Regions from separate parts of the Streptomyces sp. NPDC058008 genome, predicted to be linked through region 2. Evidence: riboswitches for the same ligand, from Rfam matches in the RefSeq annotation. Region 2 holds a riboswitch; the other holds the start of a gene.

Region 1 (11,383 bases), on a different contig from region 2:
CGAAGTTCCAGTACTGGAGGTACAGGGGCTGGTCGAGCCCCAGGTTCTTCTTGACCGCGGCGATGACGTCGGGGTCGGGGCTCTTCCCGACGTACTGGGCGGCCATCGAGTCGAGGGTCTGCCCGCCGAGGCGGGGCACCAGGAAGAAGATCGCGAACGTGACTGCGCTGACCACCAGCAGCAGCAACACCGCGGCGAATACGCGTCGGATGATGTACGCAGCCACAGCCGTGCGGCGCCGGGCGGGCGGACGGGGTACGCCCGCCGGCCCGGCGCCTTCACCTGCCTTTCAAGGGATGCTGTCGATGAACAGGTGTTACTTGGCGGACGTCATCAGCACGTAGTCGTACATGCCGAGGTACGCGTCCGTGACCGTGACGTTCGCCGCGGAGTCCGGGCGGTAGAGCAGGTTCTTGCGGTAGAAGAGCGGAACGACCGAGGCGTTCTCCATGACCTTCTGGTCGACCTCGCCCCACGTCGCGTTGCGCGCCGTGGTGTCGACGGTGCCGATGCCCTTGACCAGGAGTTCGTTGATGGCCTTGTCGTTGAGCTCCATCAGGTTCGTGCCGCCGGAGGGCTTGATGGCCGATCCGTTCACGATCTGGTCGAGGAAGCCGAAGCCGGTCGGCCAGTCGGCGCCCCAGGCCATCATCATCATGCCCGCGTTGTTCTTGTGGACCCAGTCCGGGACACCGGCGAAGTCCGTGAAGTACTTGTCCGCGGGGAACTGCTTGATCTCGGCGGTGATGCCGATCGCCTTCAGGCTGCCCTGGAGCTGCGTGGCGGCGGTGATCTCGTCAGGACGGTCCGAGCGGGCCGTCAGCGTGGTCTTGAAGCCGTTGGGCTGACCGCACTTGGTCAGGTGCTCCTTCGCCTTGGCGACGTCACCCTTGTTGCCCTCGGACGGGTACAGGTCGAACTTCTTGTACCCGGCGACGGTCGGGGGGATGACCGTGGTGGCCGGGTCGCCCTTGACCGAACCGCCGATGGAGTCGACCATGCTCTGCTTGTCCACGGCGTACTGGACGGCCTTGCGGCACTCGGCGTTGTCGAACGGCTTCACGTTGACGTTCAGCGCCAGGTACTGGAGGGCGCCGGCGTACGGGTTGTCCGTCTTGGCCTTCTCCGAGGCCTTGACCAGGACCTTGGGCTGGGTCTTGGACTGCAGACCCGTGCCCTCGGCACCCACCGTGATCGCGTCACTGAGCAGGTGGTCGTCGATCGTGGTGGCGTTGACGTTGAACTTGAGCTCGACCTTGTCGGCCAGCGCCTTGCGGATCGGGTCCGTCTTCGGGTCCCACTCCGGGTTGCGGACCAGCGTCGCGCCCTTGCTCTCGTCGTACGCCGAGAACTTGTACGGACCCGAGGAGACCATCTTCTGGACGTAGCTGGCGCCCGTGTCGGCCTTCTGCTGGACCGGCGCGGTCTGCGAGAAGGCGGCGAGGTAGTCCATGTCCGCGAACGGCTTGTTGAGCTTGAAGACGATCGTGTAGTCGTCCGGCGTCTCGATGGACTTGAGGCCCTCGGGCGACTTGTCCTTGTACGGGCCCTTGTAGGTGTCGCCGCCCTCGAGGTACGCCTTGAAGTACGTCGGGCCGTTGGACAGGGCCTCCGGCGCGAAGTTGGAGCGCTCGACGGCGTACTTGACGTCCTTCGAGGTGACCTCGGTGCCGTCCTCGTACTTCACGCCCTTGCGGAGCGTGTACGTCCAGGTCTTGGCGTCCGCGCTGGCCTTGCCGAGGCCCGTGGCGAGGTCGGGGACGACCTCCAGGCTCTCCTTGCCGGCGGCCGGCTTGAAGGTCACCAGCGAACGGCCGTACAGGCGGGAGAAGTTCTGCACCCAGCCGTAGTACGTGTTACCGGGGTCCAGGGAGTCGGGACCGCTCGCGTGCTCCAGCGTGACCGTCCCCCCCTTCTTGTCGGTCTGGTTGACGATGCTGGTCAGACCGGCGTCAGCCTTGACGTTGCCCCCGCCGCCGTTGCTGTCACCGCCCGAGTCACTGCTGCTGCACGCCGATGCGCCGAGCGACACCGCCACGGCCACGGCTATGGCCGCTGCTGTCTTTCTGTTCTGCATGCTGAGGAAAGCCCCCTCGCTAGTCCGGTGCGGCACTGCCGCGATTACTTGCCACGAGGGTCGAGTGCGTCACGCAGCCCGTCCCCCAGCAGATTGAAGGCCAGCACGGTGATGAAGATCGCCATACCGGGGATGACCATGAACATCGGGTCCACCTCGTAGAGGTCGACCGCCTGCGTGAGCATGCCGCCCCAGGACGCCTGCGGCGGTGCGATGCCGACGCCGAGGAACGACAGGGAGGCCTCGAAGAGGATGTTCGTGGGGATCAGCAGCGTCGCGTACACGAGGATCGGCGCGATCAGGTTCGGCAGCAGCTCGCGGAAGAGGATGAACGGGCCGCGGGCGCCCAGCGACCTGGCGGCCTCGACGAACTCGCGCTCGCGCAGCGACAGGGTCTGCGCACGGACGATGCGGCCGATGTAGGGCCAGCTGAAGAAGCCGATCACGAAGATCAGGACCGCGATCCGCAGCGTGAGCCCTTCCATCCCGAAGGCGTTGCCCTGCAGGGAGGCGGAGATGGAGATCGCGAAGAGGAGCAGCGGGAAGGCGAGGAAGGTGTCCATCAGGCGGCTGATGAAGCTGTCGACCCAGCCGCCGTAGAACCCGGCCACGACGCCCATCACGACGCCGATGACCACGGAGAGCAGCGTGGAGCCGACGGCGACCACGAGCGAGACCCAGGATCCTTCGAGGATGCGGGCCAGGATGTCGCGTCCGGTCTGCGGTTCCACCCCCAGGGGGTGGTCCCAGCTGATGCCGCCGAGGGCGCCCTTGGGCGCCAGCATGACGGGATCGACCAGGCTCTGGTTGAACGCGTTCGGGTCGAGCCCGAGGAGTGACTGGAGCGGCTTGGACAGCACCGCGGTGAGGATCAGCAGCACGACAACGATGCCACCGGCCATCGCGGCCTTGTCCCGCTTGAAGCGCGTCCAGGCGATGCGGCCGAGCGAACGGCCCTCGATCTCCTTGCGCCCGGCGCCTTCCAGCACCGTTTCGGGCCGCGCGTCCGCCCCGGTGGTCTCGATCGGTGCCGTCATTGCGCTGGAGACCCCTCTCGGCCGACGGTGGCCGGCCTGTGACCGCCGCTGTAGCGGCTCTTACGAAACGTGACACAAGTGGTGATGTGCGGCCGAACGGCCCCTGTTTGAAAGAGGGGTGCGCCGGGCATGGACCACCTGCTGGTGTGGAGTCTTCAGTCACTTCGCGATCACCCGCCAGACCTGACGGGGAATGTTTGCTCAAATGTGATGCTGTCACGGGGCTTCCGTTATGCGGACAGCCGTGCATCCTGAGCGGACCTCTCGGTCACTCATCCGTTATTACGGACATGACACCCAACAGCGCTGAAATGCCTACTGATTGCACCTCGGCGGGCCGGGCCCGCAGGCCTACTCAGTAGGCGTGCGGCGCCGGGCCGGCGGCCGGCGGGTAGCCGTAGGCAGGTGCGGCGGGGGGCGCGGCGTGCGCCTCGCGGTCGTAGAAGGGACGCGAGTTGGCCTTCAGCCACATCGCGACCGGGTCGTACTCGTCGGAGAGCGAGACCGTGGAGACGGGCAGCCCGTCGGGTACGGCACCGATCGACTGCCGCATCATCGCGCGCACCGCGTCGACGGACGGCCGCCCGGTGTCGTAGAGGTCGAGCCCGATCGCGAGGTACGGAACGCCGAGCGCGGGCTGCACCCAGGCGCGGCGGAGCGCGCGCACGGCGGGGGTGCGGTGGGCGTTCTGCGACAGCAGGGCGTAGAACTGCGGGATCTCGACGGCGGGTTCGGTGAGCCGCAGCGGCCCGGCGGGCATCCGGTCCAGGCCCGTGGCGATGCGGCGCAGGTCCAGCCACGGGATGCCGACACCGCCGCCGGGGGCATGCGGGTTGAGCCAGATGCCCCAGCGGTCGGGGAAGAGGGCGCGGGCGATGTCGCGGCCGGTGGTGACCTCGTGGGCCCTGGTCCAGCCGCTGGCCGCGAGCTCCTGGGCGGAGGTCACGCACGGGGCGTAACCCAGGCCGTCGACCTCCATGTTGCCGTACTGGGCGTCGGGGGAGCCCGCCGTGCCGTGCCAGAGCAGCATCCAGACCTGGCCGTCCGCCAGGGACCGCAGCAGCGACTCGTACGCGTCGAGCCGCCCGGGGGTCACTTGGCGAAGCATGTGCTCGACCTGCCCGGCCGCCGCGGTGCCTGACGCACTCACTCTGGGTCCCGCCCCTCTTCGTTCCGCTGTCCCGCAGGCTTCACGGTGCTGTGGTGCCGCTCCCGGGCACACGGGGCGGTCTCGTCATCCAACCAGCTTATGCGCCGCTCCTGACACCGGCTTGACGCCGCGTGGCGTGAGGAGTTCCCGCCGTCAGTGCCCGTCGCGCCGGTAGAACGGGCGCACCTTCTCCAGCATCCAGTCGCCCACCGGGTCCTGTGCCACGTCGAGCAGGACGACGTTCACCGGCCACGGCACCTGGACCCGGCCGAGCGCGCGGCCCAGGGCGTCGAGCGGGGCGCTCTGCTCGGCGGCCTCCCGGACGGTGAACTCGACGCCGACGAAGAGCGCGGGACTGTCCCCCTCGACGCTGGCCAGCGCCCGGCGCGCGGTGCTCACCACTCCGGTCGCCTGGAACTCGGCGGACACGGCGGCGAGGAAGTCGACGGGGTCCTCCTTCCAGTCCGGTTCGTACAGCCGCACCCGGCCGCCGGTGGCGGGACCGTCCAGCGGGGTGCGGCCGGCCCGGCAGAGATCGGCGACGGCGGGGGGCGGCAGGGGAACTCCCACCGCGCCGCCCGGGTTGACGGCTATCCCCACCTGCGGGGGCAGTCCGCGGGCGAACTCGCGTGCGGGCGCCACCGTGAAGGAGAGGTGGGAGCCGACGCACTGGAGGAACTGCGCCTCGGAGCTGAACACGGGGACGTACGCGCCGCCCTCGATGTCGAGCGTCGGCAGGTCGAGGTCGGAGCTGCCGGGTCCGCCGCCGTTCGGCAGGGGGACCCAGACCTGGCTGCGGCCGAGCACCTCGACCAGCCGCCCGCCCGCCCCGGGCACCCCGAGCGACGCGCTGAGCACTTCTTCGAGCTCGTTGGCCGGCCATCCCTGCGACGGGTAGGACGGAGCCTGGGCCTGAGCCGGAATGTCCACGGTGTCTGTGTCCCTTTCTCGCCATGCTGTGCGGCAGAAACCTTAGACCGGCGCACGGCCCGAGGGCAGTGCCGCAGGCGGGGGACCCTCCTGGGACCACCGCACCGTCCAGATTCCGGACAGCCGGCCGGAGGGGCGCGAACTGTGCGTATGCGAACGGTGACACGCCTCCGTGCAGTCGTTGTCCGTGGCCGGACGGCCTCGTGCGCTCGGGGAGGGCCGGGCGGGCACCGGCCGCCGGGCGCGTGCTGACGGCCGGGCTCGTGCTGACGGCCGGGCGCGTGCTGACGGCCGGGACCCGCCGCCGGGCGGCCGGTGACGCCCGGGGGGCACCCGGGCGGCCGCCCGCCCGTTCCGGGCTACCCCTGCGGGGGCCGTGCGTCCCGGAAGGTGATCCGGCCGATCGCCGCCGCCGCCTCCCGGTCGAGCAGTACCGCCGAGGCGCACCCCGGCGGCAGCAGCCCGCTCTCCGTGTCGCGCAGCAGCCTGGCGACCGCGCGGCGGTGCCGGGCGAAGGCGTAGCCGGACACGCCCCGCCCCCGCTCCCGCTGCCCCTGCCTGGCCACCCCGGGGGTGACGTCGAGCAGGAGGAGGTGGAGGGTGCCGCCCCGGCGCGCGGCCTCGCGTCCCAGCCACCGCCGCACCCAGGCCTGGGTGCCGCAGTCGTGCACGACGACCGGCCTGCCCGCCCGCAGCGCCCGCCGCAGCCCGGCGTAGTGCGCGGCGCGCACCAGCGGGCGGTAGAGGCCGTACGGGAATAACCCGGGCAGGACGGCCGCCCAGCGCTCCCGGGCATCCTGGGAGTCGATGGCGTGTTCCCGTGCGGTGCGCCGGATCAGGGTCGACTTCCCGCTGCCGGGCAGCCCCGAGACCACGACCACGTCCCCCGCCCCGAAGTCCAGGCCGCGCGGCGCCGGGCCGCCCCCGGCCCGCAGATCACGCACCACCTGTGCGGGGGGCCCGTCGGTCAGCTCCCGGGCGGGCGCGCCGGGCTGCTGGGGCATCGCGCCGGGCACCGCCCCCGCGGTGGCCGCATAGCGCTGCAACGTCATCGCATTCCCCCTGCCGAGTCACTCACGGACCTGCCCAAGAAGTGTAAAGAAAAGGTAATGCGGCACACCAGCTTCCGGCCTCGTGTGCCGGGACCGGTACCCGTCGGGACCGGACGCCCCACTCGTGCCCGATGCGTGCGATGATGACCCCGCCAACTGCATACCGGCCGTTTGAATCCGCGCGGGAGAGTCCCGGTCACCGTGTGCCGGGCGCCGAAGGAGCAAGTTCCTCCCTTGAATCTCTCAGGCCCCGTACCGCGTGGATGAGGCAGATCTGAAAAGCGGGCCGCTGCGCGGTCCCACCCAAGGTGCAAGCCGACCCTGACGGGGCCGACCCGTCAGGACCCTTTCAGGGGCTCTCGGCGAACCTCTCAGGTTCCGATGACAGATGGGGAGGGAACCACCCCCTGTCGTCATGCCCTGGAGCCATGTCCATGAGCACTGCCCCCCGTCTCACCGCCCTCGATGCCCTGCATCGCTCCCTGGGCGCGACCATGACCGACTTCGCCGGCTGGGACATGCCGCTGCGCTACGCCAGCGAGCGCGACGAGCACAACGCCGTACGCACCCGGGCCGGGCTCTTCGACCTGTCGCACATGGGCGAGATCACCGTCACCGGACCGCAGGCAGCGGCGTTCCTGAGCTACGCGCTGGTCGGCAACATCGCCACCGTCGGCGTGGGCCGGGCCCGCTACACGATGATCGTCGCGGAGGACGGCGGGATCCTGGACGACCTGATCGTCTACCGCCTGGACGGCACCGAGTACATGGTCGTCGCCAACGCCGGCAACGCCCAGCTCGTCCTGGACACCCTCACCGCGCGGGCCGGCGGCTTCGACGCCGAGGTCCGGGACGACCGGGACGCGTACGCGCTGCTCGCCGTACAGGGGCCGGACTCCCCCGCCGTACTGAAGTCGGTCACGGACGCCGACCTGGACGGACTGAAGTACTACGCGGGACTCCCCGGAACGGTCGCCGGTGTCCCCGCGCTCATCGCCCGTACGGGTTACACCGGCGAGGACGGTTTCGAGCTCTTCGTGGCCCCCGGCGACGCCGAGCGGCTGTGGACGGCGCTGACGGAGGCGGGCGCGCCCTACGGCCTGATCCCCTGCGGGCTCTCCTGCCGCGACACGCTCCGCCTGGAGGCGGGCATGCCGCTGTACGGCCACGAGCTGACCACGGCGCTGACGCCCTTCGACGCGGGCCTCGGCCGGGTCGTGAAGTTCGAGAAGGAGGGCGACTTCGTCGGCCGCGAGGCGCTCAGCGCAGCGGCCACCCGCGCGGAGACCGCCCCGCCCCGCAAGCTCGTCGGCCTGGTCGCCGAGGGCCGCCGGGTGCCGCGCGCCGGCTATCCCGTGGTGGCCGGCGGGAAGGTCGTCGGCGAGGTCACCTCCGGAGCCCCGTCGCCCACCCTGGGCAAGCCGATCGCCATGGCCTACGTGGACGCGGCGCACGCCGCGCCGGGCACGGAGGGTGTCGGGGTCGACATCCGGGGCACGCACGAGCCGTACGAGGTCGTGGCGCTGCCCTTCTACAAGCGCCGCGCCTGACACGGAGCGCCACGCACGTGACGCAGTCGTGTCTCACACCGTAAGACCACCGTTCATCAGCACTCCCCCGCGTACAGGAGAATTCAGGTCATGAGCAACCCCCAGCAGCTGCGGTACAGCAAGGAGCACGAGTGGCTGTCGGCCCTCGAGGACGGCGTGGCCACGGTCGGCATCACCGAGTTCGCGGCCAACGCGCTCGGTGACGTCGTCTACGCCCAGCTCCCGGAGGTCGGTGACACGGTGACCGCGGGCGAGACCTGCGGTGAGCTGGAGTCGACCAAGTCGGTCAGCGACCTGTACTCGCCGGTGACCGGCGAGGTGACCGCGGCCAACCAGGACGTCGTGGACGACCCGTCGCTGGTGAACTCCGCTCCCTTCGAGGGCGGCTGGCTGTTCAAGGTGCGCGTCGCGGAGGAGCCGAACGACCTTCTCTCCGCCGACGAGTACACCGCGTTCTCCGGCAACTGAGACCCTAGGGACCCACTGATGTCGCTTCTCAACTCCTCCCTCCACGAGCTGGACCCGGACGTCGCCGCCGCCGTCGACGCCGAGCTCCACCGTCAGCAGTCCACCCTCGAGATGATCGCGTCGGAGAACTTCGCTCCGGTCGCCGTCATGGAGGCGCAGGGCTCCGTCCTCACCAACAAGTACGCCGAGGGCTACCCCGGCCGCCGCTACTACGGCGGCTGCGAGCACGTCGACGTGGTCGAGCAGATCGCGATCGACCGCATCAAGGCGCTCTTCGGCGCCGAGGCCGCGAACGTCCAGCCGCACTCGGGTGCGCAGGCCAACGCCGCCGCGATGTTCGCGCTGCTGAAGCCGGGCGACACGATCATGGGTCTCAACCTGGCCCACGGCGGTCACCTGACCCACGGCATGAAGATCAACTTCTCCGGCAAGCTCTACAACGTGGTCCCGTACCACGTCGACGACACCGGCGTCGTGGACATGGCCGAGGTCGAGCGCCTCGCCAAGGAGTCGAAGCCGAAGCTCATCGTGGCCGGCTGGTCCGCCTACCCCCGCCAGCTCGACTTCGCCGCCTTCCGCCGGGTCGCGGACGAGGTCGGCGCGTACCTGATGGTCGACATGGCGCACTTCGCGGGCCTGGTCGCCGCCGGTCTGCACCCCAACCCGGTGCCGCACGCCCACGTCGTCACGACCACCACGCACAAGACCCTCGGCGGTCCGCGCGGTGGCGTGATCCTGTCGACGCAGGAGCTGGCCAAGAAGATCAACTCGGCGGTCTTCCCCGGTCAGCAGGGCGGTCCGCTGGAGCACGTGATCGCGGCCAAGGCGGTCTCCTTCAAGGTCGCGGCGGGCGAGGAGTTCAAGGAGCGCCAGCAGCGCACCCTGGACGGCGCCCGCATCCTGGCCGAGCGCCTGGTGCAGCCGGACGTCACCGAGGTGGGCGTGTCCGTCCTCTCCGGCGGCACGGACGTCCACCTGGTCCTGGTCGACCTGCGTAACTCCGAGCTGGACGGGCAGCAGGCCGAGGACCGGCTCCACGAGCTGGGCATCACGGTCAACCGGAACGCCGTCCCGAACGACCCCCGGCCCCCGATGGTCACCTCGGGCCTGCGCATCGGTACGCCGGCGCTCGCCACCCGCGGTTTCCAGGCCGAGGACTTCACCGAGGTCGCCGAGATCATCGCGGCCGCGCTGAAGCCGGCGTACGACGCCGACGCCCTCAAGGCCCGCGTGACCGCGCTCGCCGCGAAGTTCCCGCTGTACCCCGGTCTCGGCCAGAACGTGTCCTGAACCTAGCGCCGTCCGCCCGGAGGGCGGGCCCGGCGTCGTCCGGCCATGTGCGCGCTGGGCGCGGAGACGGTCTCGTGGCTGAGCCACCGGGGCGTCCCCGCGCACGGCGAGCGTGCCGGGCTTCACCGGGCAGGCGGGACGTCCAGGACACGCCCTGGTCACGTCACCGGCAGTTTGCACACAGGGTGGGGGCACCGCGCACACTGAACGGAGTGTGCGCGGTGCCCCCACCCCTTTGCCCCGCGTTCCCGGGCCCACCGGCCCGTCCCCGCACCACCCGGGCCGACACCGTCGTCGGCCCACGTCCTAGGAGTACCCCCGTGGCCCTCTCGGTCTTCGACCTCTTCTCGGTCGGCATCGGCCCGTCCAGCTCCCACACGGTCGGCCCGATGCGCGCGGCCCGCATGTTCGCCCGCCGCCTCAAGAACGAGGGTCTGCTGGTCCACACGGCGTCCGTCCGGGCCGAGCTGTACGGCTCGCTCGGCGCGACCGGCCACGGACACGGCACGCCCAAGGCCGTCCTGCTCGGCCTGGAGGGCGAGTCGCCCCGCACGGTCGACGTCGAGGGCGCGGACGCCCGCGTCGAGGAGATCCGCTCCTCGGGCCGGATCAGCCTCCTGGGCGTGCACGACATACCGTTCGACGCCGACGAGCAGCTGGTGCTGCACCGGCGCAAGGCACTGCCCTACCACGCCAACGGGATGACGGTCCTCGCCTACGACAGCGAGGGCGCCCCGCTCCTGGAGAAGACGTACTACTCGGTGGGCGGCGGCTTCGTCGTCGACGAGGACGCGGTGGCCGGCGAGAACCCGATCATCCCGGACGACACCGTCCTGAAGCACCCCTTCCGCACCGGCGACGAGCTGCTGAGGCTCGCCCGGGAGACCGGCCTGTCCATCTCCTCCCTCATGCTGGAGAACGAGAAGGCCTGGCGCACCGAGGACGAGATCCGGGCCGGCCTGCTGGAGATCTGGCGCGTGATGCAGGCCTGCATCACGCGGGGCATGACCCGCGAGGGCATCCTGCCCGGGGGGCTGAAGGTCCGCCGCCGCGCCGCGAACTCCGCCCGGCAGCTGCGCGCCGAGGGCGACCCCCAGACGCACGCGATGGAGTGGATCACCCTCTACGCGATGGCCGTCAACGAGGAGAACGCCGCCGGGGGCCGGGTCGTCACCGCCCCGACCAACGGCGCGGCGGGCATCATCCCCGCCGTCCTGCACTACTGGATGAACTTCGCCGCGCACGGCTGCACCGCGGCGGAGAAGGAGGACGGCGTCGTCCGCTTCCTGCTGGCCGCCGGAGCCATCGGCATGCTGTTCAAGGAGAACGCCTCCATCTCGGGCGCCGAGGTCGGCTGCCAGGGCGAGGTCGGCTCGGCCTGCTCCATGGCCGCGGGCGCCCTCGCCGAGGTCCTGGGCGGCTCCCCCGAGCAGGTAGAGAACGCCGCCGAGATCGGCATGGAGCACAACCTGGGCCTCACCTGCGACCCGGTCGGCGGCCTGGTCCAGATCCCCTGCATCGAGCGGAACGGGATGGCGGCGGTCAAGGCGGTCACGGCCGCCAAGATGGCGCTGCGCGGCGACGGCAGCCACAAGGTCTCCCTGGACAAGGTCATCAAGACCATGAAGGAGACGGGCGCGGACATGTCCGTGAAGTACAAGGAGACCGCCCGGGGCGGGCTCGCGGTGAACATCATCGAGTGCTGACGCCTCCGGTGCGCGTCGTCGAGCACCGAGCTCGTGGGTGAACATCGCCGGGTACTGACCCCCTGGGCCCTGAACAGCGCGTACCTGCCGGTCCGCGTCGGTCAGGGCCTTCGCCTTCCCCGC
Region 2 (11,383 bases):
GCAACAGCGCTGCCCGCCATCGCGCTCCGCGTCAGGGCGCCGAGGAGCAGGGCTCGGAGCGCCCTCTCTTCCGCGACGAGGTCCCCGGCGGCGCCGGTGGGTCCGGCGCGCCGTCTGTTGACCACGGAGGTGCAGGGCGCATAGGTTTCGGTGAATCATCGACCTCGGGCGGATCGTTCGCCCCCGGTGCGGAGGGTTCGGCCATGCCGGTCTGTACGAGGTGCGGGCATCGGAATGCCGAGGCCAGCCGTTTCTGCTCCAACTGCGGCGCGCCGCTCAGGGGCGGAATTCCCGAGCGCGCCTCGGAGACGACCTCGACCATCTCGATCTCCGGTATCGAGGCGTACGAGGCCGAGGCGACGGGCCAGACCTCCCTTCCCTCGCTCTCCCCGGAGGCCCAGGCGGCGGTCGACGCACTGCCGGCGGGTTCCGCGCTCCTGGTGGTCCGCCGCGGCCCGAACTCCGGAAGCCGCTTCCTGCTGGACGGCGACCTGACGACGGCCGGCCGTCACCCGCAGAGCGACATCTTCCTCGACGACGTGACCGTGTCGCGGCGTCATGTGGAGTTCCACCGGAATCCGGACGGTAGTTTCACCGTGGGCGACGTCGGCAGCCTCAACGGCACCTACGTCAACCGCGAGCGCATCGATTCCGTCGCGCTGACCAACGGCGACGAAGTCCAGATCGGGAAGTACCGGCTGGTCTTCTACGCGAGCCAGCGGGGCGTGTGACCCTCCCCCGGACTCCGTCCGGGGGGACCCCCAGGAAGGTCCATGCTGCGAACACCGACAGGCGGTGCCGGTCACGGCACCGCCTCCGCGGGCGAGCGGGCGATGAGCATCGGCACGGTGCTCCTTCAGCTGCGCGACGAGTTTCCCGAAGTCACCATCTCCAAGATCCGCTTCCTCGAGGCGGAGGGGCTCATCGAGCCCCAGCGGACGCCGTCGGGCTACCGGAAGTTCCGGCCCGCCGACGTGGAGCGGCTGGCTCAGGTGCTGCGCATGCAGCGGGACCACTACCTGCCGCTCAAGGTCATCCGTGAGCACCTGGAGGCGCTGGCCCGTGGGGAGAGCCCGGCGCTGCCGTCCGGCGGCGCCCAGGGCGATCCTGGCGACGCCCTGCGGGGCCAGGACCCCGGGCGGCCCACCGCCGCCCGCATCGGGCGCTCCGAGCTCCTGGCCGCCACCGGCGCCACCGAGGAGCAGCTCGGCGAGTGGGAGTCGTACGGCCTGATCGTGCCCGCCCCCGGCGGAAGCTACGACGCGGAGGCCGTGACCGTGGCGCGGCTGGTGACGGACCTGGGCAGATTCGGCCTGGAACCCCGGCACCTCCGGGCCGTCAAGGCGGCCGCGGAGCGGGAGGCCGGACTGGTCGAGCAGGTCGTGGCACCACTGCGCCGGCACAGGAACCCGCAGACCAGAGCGCATGCGGAGGCCACCGCGAAAGAGCTGGCGGAGCTCTCCGTCCGGCTGCACGCCGCGCTCGTCCAGAGCGCTCTCAAGGTCACGTTCCACTGAGGGCGGAGGAGCCCGACTATCCAAACATGGCGGGCACGTCCTAGGGTTGCTGTGTGAACGAGCTCGACGTTGTGGGTGTCCGGGTGGAAATGCCCTCCAACCAACCGATCGTGCTCCTGCGTGAAGTGGGAGGCGACCGGTACCTCCCTATCTGGATCGGCCCTGGGGAAGCGACCGCGATCGCCTTCGCCCAGCAGGGCATGGCTCCGGCCAGGCCGCTGACCCATGATCTCTTCAAGGACGTGCTCGAGGCCGTCGGCCAGGAGCTCACCGAGGTCCGCATCACGGACCTCCGCGAAGGGGTCTTCTACGCGGAGCTGGTCTTCGCCAGCGGGGTGGAGGTGAGCGCGCGGCCGTCCGACGCCATAGCGCTCGCCCTGCGCACCGGCACGCCGATCTACGGCAGTGACGGGGTGCTGGACGACGCCGGCATCGCCATCCCGGACGAGCAGGAGGACGAGGTGGAGAAGTTCCGCGAGTTCCTCGACCAGATCTCGCCGGAGGACTTCGGTACCAACAGCCAGTGACCGTCCCGCGGAGGCCGGTGTCAGCGCATCCGACAAGCCGTTCCCGGAAACCAGTCACGGGAAACCACCCTCAGGGTGATTATCACTCGGCGTGCCGAGTGTGGCGATCGTTGACGCACCCCGGGTGACTGCCTACCTTCGAGGTGGCAGGTCAAGGACGGAGGTCGGCGTGAGAAGCAGCGGCGACGGTACGGCTGCGGGTGGGCCGTACCGGCAGCACGGCAGTGCGGCCGACCACTCCATCAGACAGCCGGTTCAGCCGGCGGTGGTGGCAGCGGACGGTGTGGCAGTGGCAGGGGATATCGGCTACCGGGGTCCGACAGCGTGTGCGGCGGCGGGGATCACCTACCGGCAGCTCGACTACTGGGCGCGTACGGGGCTCGTGGAGCCGAGCGTGCGGCCCGCCTACGGGTCGGGGACACAGCGGCTCTACAGTTTCCGGGACGTGGTCCTCCTCAAGATCGTCAAGCGGTTCCTGGACACGGGGGTCGCGCTGCAGAACATCCGCACGACCGTCCAGCACCTCAGGGCCCGGGGATTCACGGATCTCGAGCGGATGACCCTGATGAGCGACGGAGCGACGGTCTACGAGTGCTCCTCGCCGGACGAGGTCGTGAACCTCCTCCAGGGCGGCCAGGGGGTCTTCGGGATCGCCGTGGGCGTCGTCTGGCGGGATGTGGACGCGGCGCTGTCCCAGCTCCACGGGGAGCGCGTCGACACGGGGGAGACCCTGATCGGCCACAACCCCGCGGACGAACTGGCGCGGCGGCGCAACCGGGCGGGCTGACCCCGCGGGGAGCGACGGCGCGGCGCGGGTGGTGGGCGGGGCGGTTGTCAGTGGCGTAGGGCACCATCGGTCCATGTGAGAGCCTCGCCCACCATCCTCCATCTGGACATGGACGCCTTCTACGCCTCCGCGGAGCAGGCGGCGAAGCCCAGTCTGCGCGGCAAGCCGGTGGTGGTGGGCGGTCTGGGGATGCGGGGCGTGGTCGCCACCGCGTCCTACGAGGCCCGGCGCCTCGGTGTGCACTCCGCGATGCCGATGGCGCAGGCGCGACGGCTCGCGCCCAACGCGGCGTACCTGGTCCCGCGTTTCGCGCTCTACCGGACGGTGAGCGACCAGGTGATGGAACTCCTCGGGCGGCTGTCGCCGCTGGTCGAGCCGCTCAGCCTGGACGAGGCGTTCGTCGATCTGGAGGCCGGTGGGGTCGCCGGCGACTCGGCTTCCGCGCGTACGGTCGGTGAACAGCTGCGCGGCGTGATCCGGGGCGTCACCGGACTCAGCGGCTCCGTCGGACTGGCCGGCTCCAAGATGCTGGCCAAGATCGCCTCCGAGGAGGCGAAACCCGACGGACTGCTGCTGATCGAGCCCGGCACCGAGCGGGAGCTCCTGGCCCCCATGTCCGTGCGCATCCTCCCGGGGGTGGGTCCGGCCACCGGCGACCACCTCCGCCGGGCCGGCATGACCCTCGTCAGCCACCTGGCGGAGGCGGGTGAGGACGAGCTCGTGCGGCTGCTGGGCCGGGCGCACGGCGTCGCCCTCCACCGCATGGCCCGGGGCCACGACGACCGCCCGGTGGTCGCCGAGAGGGACGCCAAGTCCGTCTCGGTCGAGGACACCTTCGACGTGGACCTGCACGACCGCGTACGGGTCAGGACCGAGGTGGAGCGGCTCGCGGCCCGGTGCGTGCAGCGGCTGCGCGGTGCGGGCCGGTCCGGGCGCACCGTCGTCCTGAAGGTGCGCCGGTACGACTTCTCGACGCTCACCAGGTCCGAGACCCTGCGGGGTCCCACCGACGACCCCACGGTCGTCAGGGAGGCCGCAGCGCGGCTCCTGGAGGCCGTGGACACGACCGGTGGGGTGCGGCTGCTCGGGGTCGGCGTCACGGGGCTGGCGGACTTCACGCAGGAGGACCTGTTCGCCCAGGCCGCCGACGCCGGGCACGCGGCCGGGGAGCCGGAGGTCCCGGAGGCCCCGGACGAGGCGGGCGGCACCGCCGGCCGGGCGGGGGAACCGCCGGAGGACGGGGAGCCGCAGGCGTCCCGTCGCTGGCAGGCCGGACAGGACGTCGAGCACGACGTCCACGGTCCGGGCTGGGTACAGGGCAGCGGTGTCGGCCGTGTCACCGTGCGCTTCGAGCAGCCGTGGACGCGGCCGGGCCGGGTGCGCACCTTCCGCATCGACGATCCGGAGCTGCGGCCCGCCGGCCCTCTTCCCCTGGTGAGGGACCCGGAGGACTACTCCTCCTGGCCCGCGAGCCTTCCGAAGTCCCTGTCGGGACCCGGTTCGGCGGAGGGGGCCGAGTCCAGCCCGTAGTGGCGGTAGAGCTGTAGCTCCTGCTCGGGGGAGAGGTGGCGGCCCACCCCGAAGTCGGGCGCGTCCTTGATCAGGGTGCGGTCGAAGGGGATGCGCAGAGCGCCGTCGACGAACTCACTCGGCTCCAGCGGGACGAACGCGTCCCGGGTGAAGAGGCCGGTGCGTACGGCGGCCCACTCGGGCACCCCGGTGGCGTCGTCGAGGTAGACCTCGTCCACCGTTCCGATCTTGGCACCTTGACGGTCGAAGGCCTTGCGGCCGATCAGGCTGCGCGGATCGATGTCGGTCTGCACGGTGCCTCCCACTGGTCACGACGGCATCAGGTGGTCGCGGCTGCTCCACAGCACTACGAAAGGCCACATCCGGGCCGTCGGCCACTCGAGACGGCCCGCGCCGGCCCCGCTGGTAGGCTGGAACACGGCTGCTGACCCTGTGCGGGAGAGTCCTCCGGAGCGATCCGGCGGCGCCGAAGGAGCAACTCCTCCCCGGAATCTCTCAGGCCCCCGTACCGCACGGACGAGGTCACTCTGGAAAGCAGGACGGGATCCGCACGGCACCAGCCGCCGCGGGCACCGCCCTCACCGACGGTGAAAACCGGTACGCCGCGGCGGGTACCGGTGAAGCTCTCAGGTCGAGATGACAGAGGGGGAGGCCGTTCGGGCAGCCACGCCGTGGCGCCCCTCGCAGGTCGTGGCAGACCAGGAGGCCTCCATCATGACCCCCCGTCGCACTCCGCTCTCCCAGCTGGAGCAGGGCATTCCCTTCGAGCAGCGCCACATCGGGCCCGATGCCGGGGCCCAGGCGAAGATGCTCGCCCAGGTCGGCTACGGCTCCCTCGACGAGCTCACCGCGGCCGCTGTGCCCGACGTCATCAGGAGTGCCGAGGCGCTGAACCTCCCCGAGGCCCGCACCGAGGCCGAGGTCCTGGCGGAGCTCCGCAGCCTCGCCGACCGCAACCAGGTGCTCGCACCGATGATCGGGCTGGGCTACCACGGCACGTTCACCCCGCCGGTGATCCTGCGCAACGTCATGGAGAACCCCGCCTGGTACACGGCCTACACGCCGTACCAGCCGGAGATCTCCCAGGGACGGCTCGAGGCCCTCCTGAACTTCCAGACGATGGTCGCCGACCTCACCGGCCTGCCGACCTCGGGGGCCTCGCTCCTCGACGAGGGCACGGCCGCGGCCGAGGCCATGGCACTGGCGCGACGGGTCGGAAAGGTGAAGGGCGGCGTCTTCCTCGTCGACGCCGACACGCTGCCGCAGACCATCGCCGTGATCGAGACCCGCGCCGAGCCGACCGGCGTGGAGGTCGTCGTCGCCGACCTCACCGAGGGGATCCCGGCGGACATCGCGGAGCGGGGCGTCTTCGGCGTGCTGCTCCAGTACCCGGGCGCCTCCGGTGCCGTACGCGACATCCAGCCCGTCATCGCGCAGGCGCACGACCTGGGCGCCATCGTGTCCGTCGCCGCGGACCTGCTGGCCCTGACCCTGCTCACCTCGCCCGGCGAGCTGGGCGCCGACATCGCCGTGGGCACGACGCAGCGCTTCGGCGTCCCGATGGGCTTCGGCGGACCGCACGCCGGCTTCATGGCCGTACGCGAGAAGTTCGCCCGCAGCCTGCCCGGCCGCCTCGTCGGCGTCTCCGTCGACGCGGACGGCGACCGGGCCTACCGCCTGGCCCTCCAGACCCGCGAGCAGCACATCCGCCGCGAGAAGGCCACCAGCAACATCTGTACCGCGCAGGTGCTGCTCGCCGTCATGGCCGGCATGTACGCCGTCTACCACGGGCCCGAGGGGCTGCGGACGATCGCGCGGCGCACCCACCGCTTCGCCGTCGTCCTGGCCGAGGGGCTGCGGGCCGCCGGGGCCGAGGTCGTGCACGAGGCGTACTTCGACACCCTCACCGTCCGGGTGCCGGGCAGGGCCGCCGACGTCGTCGGCGACGCGCGGGAGCGCGGCGTGAACCTCCGCCTGGTCGACGCCGACCACGTCTCCATCGCCTGCGACGAGACCACCACCCGTACCCGGATCGCCGCCGTCTGGGCGGCCTTCGGCGCCGGCGGCGACATCGAGGCCCTGGACGCGGAGACCGACGACGCGCTGCCCGCGGGCCTGCTGCGCACCGACGAGGTCCTGACCCACCCCGTCTTCCACCAGCACCGCTCCGAGACGGCGATGCTGCGCTACCTGCGCAGGCTCGCCGACCGCGACTACGCGCTGGACCGCGGCATGATCCCGCTGGGCTCCTGCACGATGAAGCTCAACGCGACCGCCGAGATGGAGTCGATCACCTGGCCCGAGTTCGGCGCGCTGCACCCCTTCGCGCCCGCCGAGCAGGCGCAGGGCTTCCTCACCCTCATCCGTGAGCTGGAGGAGCGCCTGGCGGAGGTCACCGGCTACGACGCCGTCTCCATCCAGCCCAACGCGGGCTCCCAGGGCGAGTTCGCCGGCCTGCTGGCCGTCCGCGCGTACCACCGTGCCAACGGGGACCACGGGCGCACCGTCTGCCTGATCCCGTCGTCCGCGCACGGCACCAACGCGGCGAGCGCCGTGATGGCGGGCATGAAGGTCGTCGTGGTGAAGACCGCCGACGACGGCGAGGTCGACATAGAGGACCTCCGGGCCAAGATCGAGAAGCACCGGGACGAGCTCGCCGTCCTCATGATCACCTACCCCTCCACGCACGGCGTCTTCGAGGAGCACGTCGCCGACATCTGCGGCGAGGTGCACGACGCGGGCGGCCAGGTGTACGTGGACGGCGCCAACCTCAACGCGCTGGTCGGGCTCGCCAAGCCGGGCCACTTCGGCGGCGACGTCTCCCACCTGAACCTGCACAAGACCTTCTGCATCCCGCACGGCGGCGGCGGCCCCGGCGTCGGTCCGGTCGGGGTGCGCGCCCACCTGGCGCCGTACCTCCCCAACCACCCGCTCCAGCCCGCGGCGGGCCCGGAGACCGGCGTCGGTCCGATCTCGGCCGCCCCGTGGGGCTCGGCGGGCATCCTGCCGATCTCATGGGCCTACGTACGCCTCATGGGGGGCGAGGGGCTCAAGCGGGCGACGCAGGTCGCCGTACTCGCGGCCAACTACATCGCCAAGCGCCTCGAACCGCACTTCCCGGTCCTGTACAACGGCCCGGCCGGTCTCGTCGCGCACGAGTGCATCGTCGACCTGCGGCCGATCTCCAAGGCGACCGGCGTCAGCATCGACGACATCGCCAAGCGGCTCATCGACTACGGCTTCCACTCGCCGACCATGTCGTTCCCGGTGGCCGGGACGCTGATGATCGAGCCCACGGAGAGCGAGGACCTCGCCGAGCTCGACCGTTTCTGCGACACGATGATCGCCATCCGCGGCGAGATCGACAAGGTCGCCTCCGGTGCGTGGAGCGCGGACGACAACCCGCTGCGCAACGCCCCGCACACGGCTGCCGCGCTCGGCGGGGAGTGGGACCACGCCTACACCCGCGAGGAGGCGGTCTTCCCGTCCGGCGTCACGCCCTCGGACAAGTACTGGCCGCCGGTGCGCCGGATCGACGGCGCGTTCGGTGACCGCAACCTGGTCTGCTCGTGCCCCCCGCTGGACGCGTACGACCAGTAGGGGAGCGGACACGCGTCGGGGCCGGTGCGGAGTGCTCTCCGGCCGGCCCCCGTGTTCGGCCCCGGGTCAGGCGGCCTTCATCACCCGGCCGCCCTTCAGCGGACGGTGGGGCGCGATGATCTGCCCGTCGGGCAGCAGCTCGCCGGTGTCCTCGAAGAGCAGGACGCCGTTGCACAGCAGGCTCCAGCCCTGTTCCGGGTGGTGAGCCATCAGACGTGCGGCTTCACGGTCGTTGGATTCAGCGGTCGGGCAGGGTGGCTGGTGCTGGCACATGGATGGGTTCTTTCGCTGCGTCGATTCGAGTGTCCTGCGGCTGGACGAGGTGTTCATGGCCGCCCCCGTATCAAGTCGGTCGGGTCCAGTGTTGCCCTACGGGCGTCTCTCCGCAGGGATTTCGCGGCAGCTGCTGTTCTCCTCCCATGACGCGTCACCCGGCCGGACGGTTCAATCCAACTGGACTGTCCGTTCGGATGGTTCGGGGTGACCTGTCCGGACTAGTCCGGACGGGTACGCGTACGCCCCCGCCGAGCTTCTCGGCGGGGGCGCGTGGTGCGGGCGGGTCAGGCGGGAGACCCGAGGAGGCCGGGGAGTTCCGGCAGGTCCGGAAGGGACGGCGGGGTGACCCGCAGCGTCATGACCGGGAGCAGGTCCGCGACCCGGTGCGGACGGTAGGCGGTGATCCCCGGAGGCGCGGGTGCCAGGGGCACCAGCACGTCGGTCGGCGCGAGCGCCCCGGCACCCGCGTCGGCCTCGACGTCGTGGTGCAGCCACAGCGTGAACATGTACAGCTCGGGTACCGACAGCAGACGCGGCTGGTAGTGCGCCGCCGTCGACTCCGCCTGTCTGACGGCGAGTTCGGTGGAGACGATGTAAGGGCCCTCGAAGAAGTGCGAGAAGGTCCAGCCGTCGGGGGTGAGCATGGTGTCCGCCGCGGCGACGGCGCGCTCGGCGCTGCGGATCAGGAAGCGCCAGCCGGCCAGGCGGGTGCGCGGCGCGGCCTCGTTCGGCACGATCCTGTCCAGTACGTGGACGGGAAGCGGGAGTTCGGGGCTCAGCGGTCCCTGGACGGACCGGAGAGCGGGCGTGTGGGCCTCGCGGACTGCGGTGGGGGAACCGAGTGCCGCGAGAACGCTGCGCAGTGCGGGCGCGGGGGCCGGGGAAACATGCAGCGGCATAGTGGGTCGCCTCTCACTTCGGAGACACGGTGATGCGTGGGCGGGTGCAGACGGCGCTGTCGGCGTGCGGGGCCAGAGGAGGGCCGGTGACGGGCGGACGGGCCGATGCGTCAACTCTCTGCCTCGTCCGCAGAGTTTATACGACAAATGTTCACACGATGTTTCGGCTAGCCGTCCCGGGTATTGCCCGCAAGGCGGATTCGAGCCTTTGAATTGCGTGGTATCTGTGGATTCGGGCCGCTTCCGACCCTCGTCGCCAGGTGTTTTCCCGGCGCGGCGGTAGGCTGAAACTCACCGGTGATTCCACCGTGCACCCCGGCCCGCGAACTGCATATGCCTCATGCCTTCGGAATGTGCCTCCGGCTTCAGTCAACAGACTACTGGGTGTCCGTGGGCCGCGGGGGCGTTACGGATCATCTCGTCGGGGCATTATCGATCGTGATACGAGCGGCCTGTGCCGCGGGCCGCCCACTCGAGGAGGGACCCTTCGATGGGCGAGAAGGTCGTGGCGGGCGCCTTTGCCCCGTCCGATCGGCAGGCGTACCGCGAGAAGCTCACCCAGTGCCTGGCCGGGCTGGAGAGGCTCCTGTCGGAGCGGAGGTTCGACCGTCCCAGGAATCTCATGGGGCTGGAGATCGAGCTGAATCTCGCGGGTACGGACGGCATGCCGAGGATGCGGAATGCGGAGGTGCTCCAGCGCATCGCCAGCCGGGATTTTCAGACGGAACTTGGGATGTTCAACCTGGAAGTAAATATTCTTCCCCACCGGCTGAGCGGCCGGGTTTTCGATCAGCTGGCCGAGGAGCTGCGCACCGGGCTCGCGTATGCCCACCGGAAGGCGGCGGAGGTCGACGCCGGGATCGTGATGATCGGCATCCTGCCGACCCTGGGACGGGACGACCTGGTTTCGGCGAATCTGTCGGACGTCGACCGCTACACACTTCTCAACGATCAAATGGCGGCCGCGCGCGGCGAGGAATTCTCCCTTGATATCGAAGGCGTCGAGCGGCTCGTCTCCACCTCCGCGTCGATCGCTCCCGAATCGGCGTGCACGTCGGTCCAGTTGCACCTCCAGGTGACGCCGGACCGCTTCGCGGACGTCTGGAACGCGGCCCAGGCCATCGCCTCGGTCCAGATCGCCCTGGGGGCCAACTCCCCGTTCCTGTTCGGCAAGGAGCTGTGGCGCGAGTCGAGGCCACCGCTGTTCCAGCAGGCCACGGACGTGCGGCCGCCCGAACTCCGGAACCAGGGCGTGCGGCCCAGGACCTGGTTCGGGGAGCGGTGGATCGGTTCGGCGTACGAGCTGTTCGAGGAGAACGTGCGCTACTACCCGCCCCTGCTGCCCATCCGCGACGACGAGGATCCGCTGAAGGTCCTCGACGCGGGCGGCGTGCCGTCGCTGGCGGAGCTCGTGCTGCACAACGGCACGGTCTACCGGTGGAACCGGCCGGTGTACGGGCTGGCGGACGGGGTCGCCCACCTCAGGGTGGAGAACCGGGTCCTGCCCGCCGGCCCCACGGTCATCGACGTGATCGCCAACGCGGCGTTCTACTACGGGCTGGTGCGCGCGCTCGCCGACGAGTCGCGCCCGGTGTGGTCCAGGCTGTCCTTCGAGGCGGCGGCCGAGAACTTCGACGCCGCCTGCCGCCACGGGATCGACGCCGAGCTGCTCTGGCCGCGCCCCGGCCGCTCCGGCGGCGTGGCGAAGGTGCCCGCCGTCGAGCTCGTGCGCGACGAGCTGCTGCCGCTCGCCGCCGCCGGTCTCGACGCCTGGAACATCGAGCCCTCGGACCGTGACCGCTACCTCGGCGTGATCGAGGAGCGGTGCAGGCTGCGGACGAACGGCGCTTCCTGGCAGGTCGACACCTACCACCGGGCCCTTCAGGCGGGCCTCGAACGGGAGGGCGCGCTGGCGGCCACCACCCGGCGCTACGGCGAGCTGATGCAGGTGGGTGAGCCGGTGCACACCTGGCCGGTCGGATTTCCCGCACCCTGAGGTGGAGTCCGCCCGGTGTCCCGCCCCGCAGGCTCCGTCGGGCAAGCTATGACGACGCATGGCTGACGGCAGCCGTACAGGTGGAGGCGGGGCGCGTGGCTGAATCCATTCTTCACGAGGAGGTGTCCCGGCGGACCCTCCGGGCGGAGACCCTGCTCGTGCTGGCCCTCTCGCTCGGGGCCAGCGGGGTGTCCGCCCTGATCAGCTTCGTCGGGTCACTGACGAAACCGGGCGGCCTGAAGGACCAGGCG

The links. Region 2 has a riboswitch for glycine ahead of gcvP (aminomethyl-transferring glycine dehydrogenase). Riboswitches for the same ligand answer to the same signal wherever they lie in the genome.
Region 1: linked by a shared signal. The riboswitch ahead of gcvT (glycine cleavage system aminomethyltransferase GcvT) and the one ahead of gcvP (aminomethyl-transferring glycine dehydrogenase) in region 2 are both predicted to bind glycine.

The regions. Positions count from the first base shown of each region.
Region 1 is NZ_JBHVQX010000003.1:139,025-150,407, reverse strand. It holds gene ACFVS9_RS04230 (ABC transporter permease) at 1-226, opposite strand, end outside; gene ACFVS9_RS04225 (ABC transporter substrate-binding protein) at 317-2,077, opposite strand; gene ACFVS9_RS04220 (ABC transporter permease) at 2,122-3,114, opposite strand; gene ACFVS9_RS04215 (enhanced serine sensitivity protein SseB C-terminal domain-containing protein) at 3,470-4,264, opposite strand; gene ACFVS9_RS04210 (enhanced serine sensitivity protein SseB) at 4,418-5,194, opposite strand; gene ACFVS9_RS04205 (AAA family ATPase) at 5,554-6,246, opposite strand; glycine riboswitch at 6,419-6,514, shown strand; gene gcvT (glycine cleavage system aminomethyltransferase GcvT) at 6,681-7,796, shown strand; gene gcvH (glycine cleavage system protein GcvH) at 7,887-8,264, shown strand; gene glyA (serine hydroxymethyltransferase) at 8,283-9,554, shown strand; gene ACFVS9_RS04185 (L-serine ammonia-lyase) at 9,875-11,260, shown strand.
Region 2 is NZ_JBHVQX010000055.1:6,029-17,411, forward strand. It holds gene ACFVS9_RS33485 (FHA domain-containing protein) at 1-731, shown strand, start outside; gene ACFVS9_RS33490 (MerR family transcriptional regulator) at 774-1,517, shown strand; gene ACFVS9_RS33495 (bifunctional nuclease family protein) at 1,571-2,044, shown strand; gene ACFVS9_RS33500 (MerR family transcriptional regulator) at 2,214-2,831, shown strand; gene ACFVS9_RS33505 (DNA polymerase IV) at 2,907-4,361, shown strand; gene ACFVS9_RS33510 (PRC-barrel domain-containing protein) at 4,283-4,654, opposite strand; glycine riboswitch at 4,787-4,882, shown strand; gene gcvP (aminomethyl-transferring glycine dehydrogenase) at 5,076-7,961, shown strand; gene ACFVS9_RS33520 (DUF5999 family protein) at 8,028-8,234, opposite strand; gene ACFVS9_RS33525 (hypothetical protein) at 8,522-9,136, opposite strand; gene ACFVS9_RS33530 (glutamate-cysteine ligase family protein) at 9,627-11,132, shown strand; gene ACFVS9_RS33535 (CPBP family intramembrane glutamic endopeptidase) at 11,228-11,383, shown strand, end outside.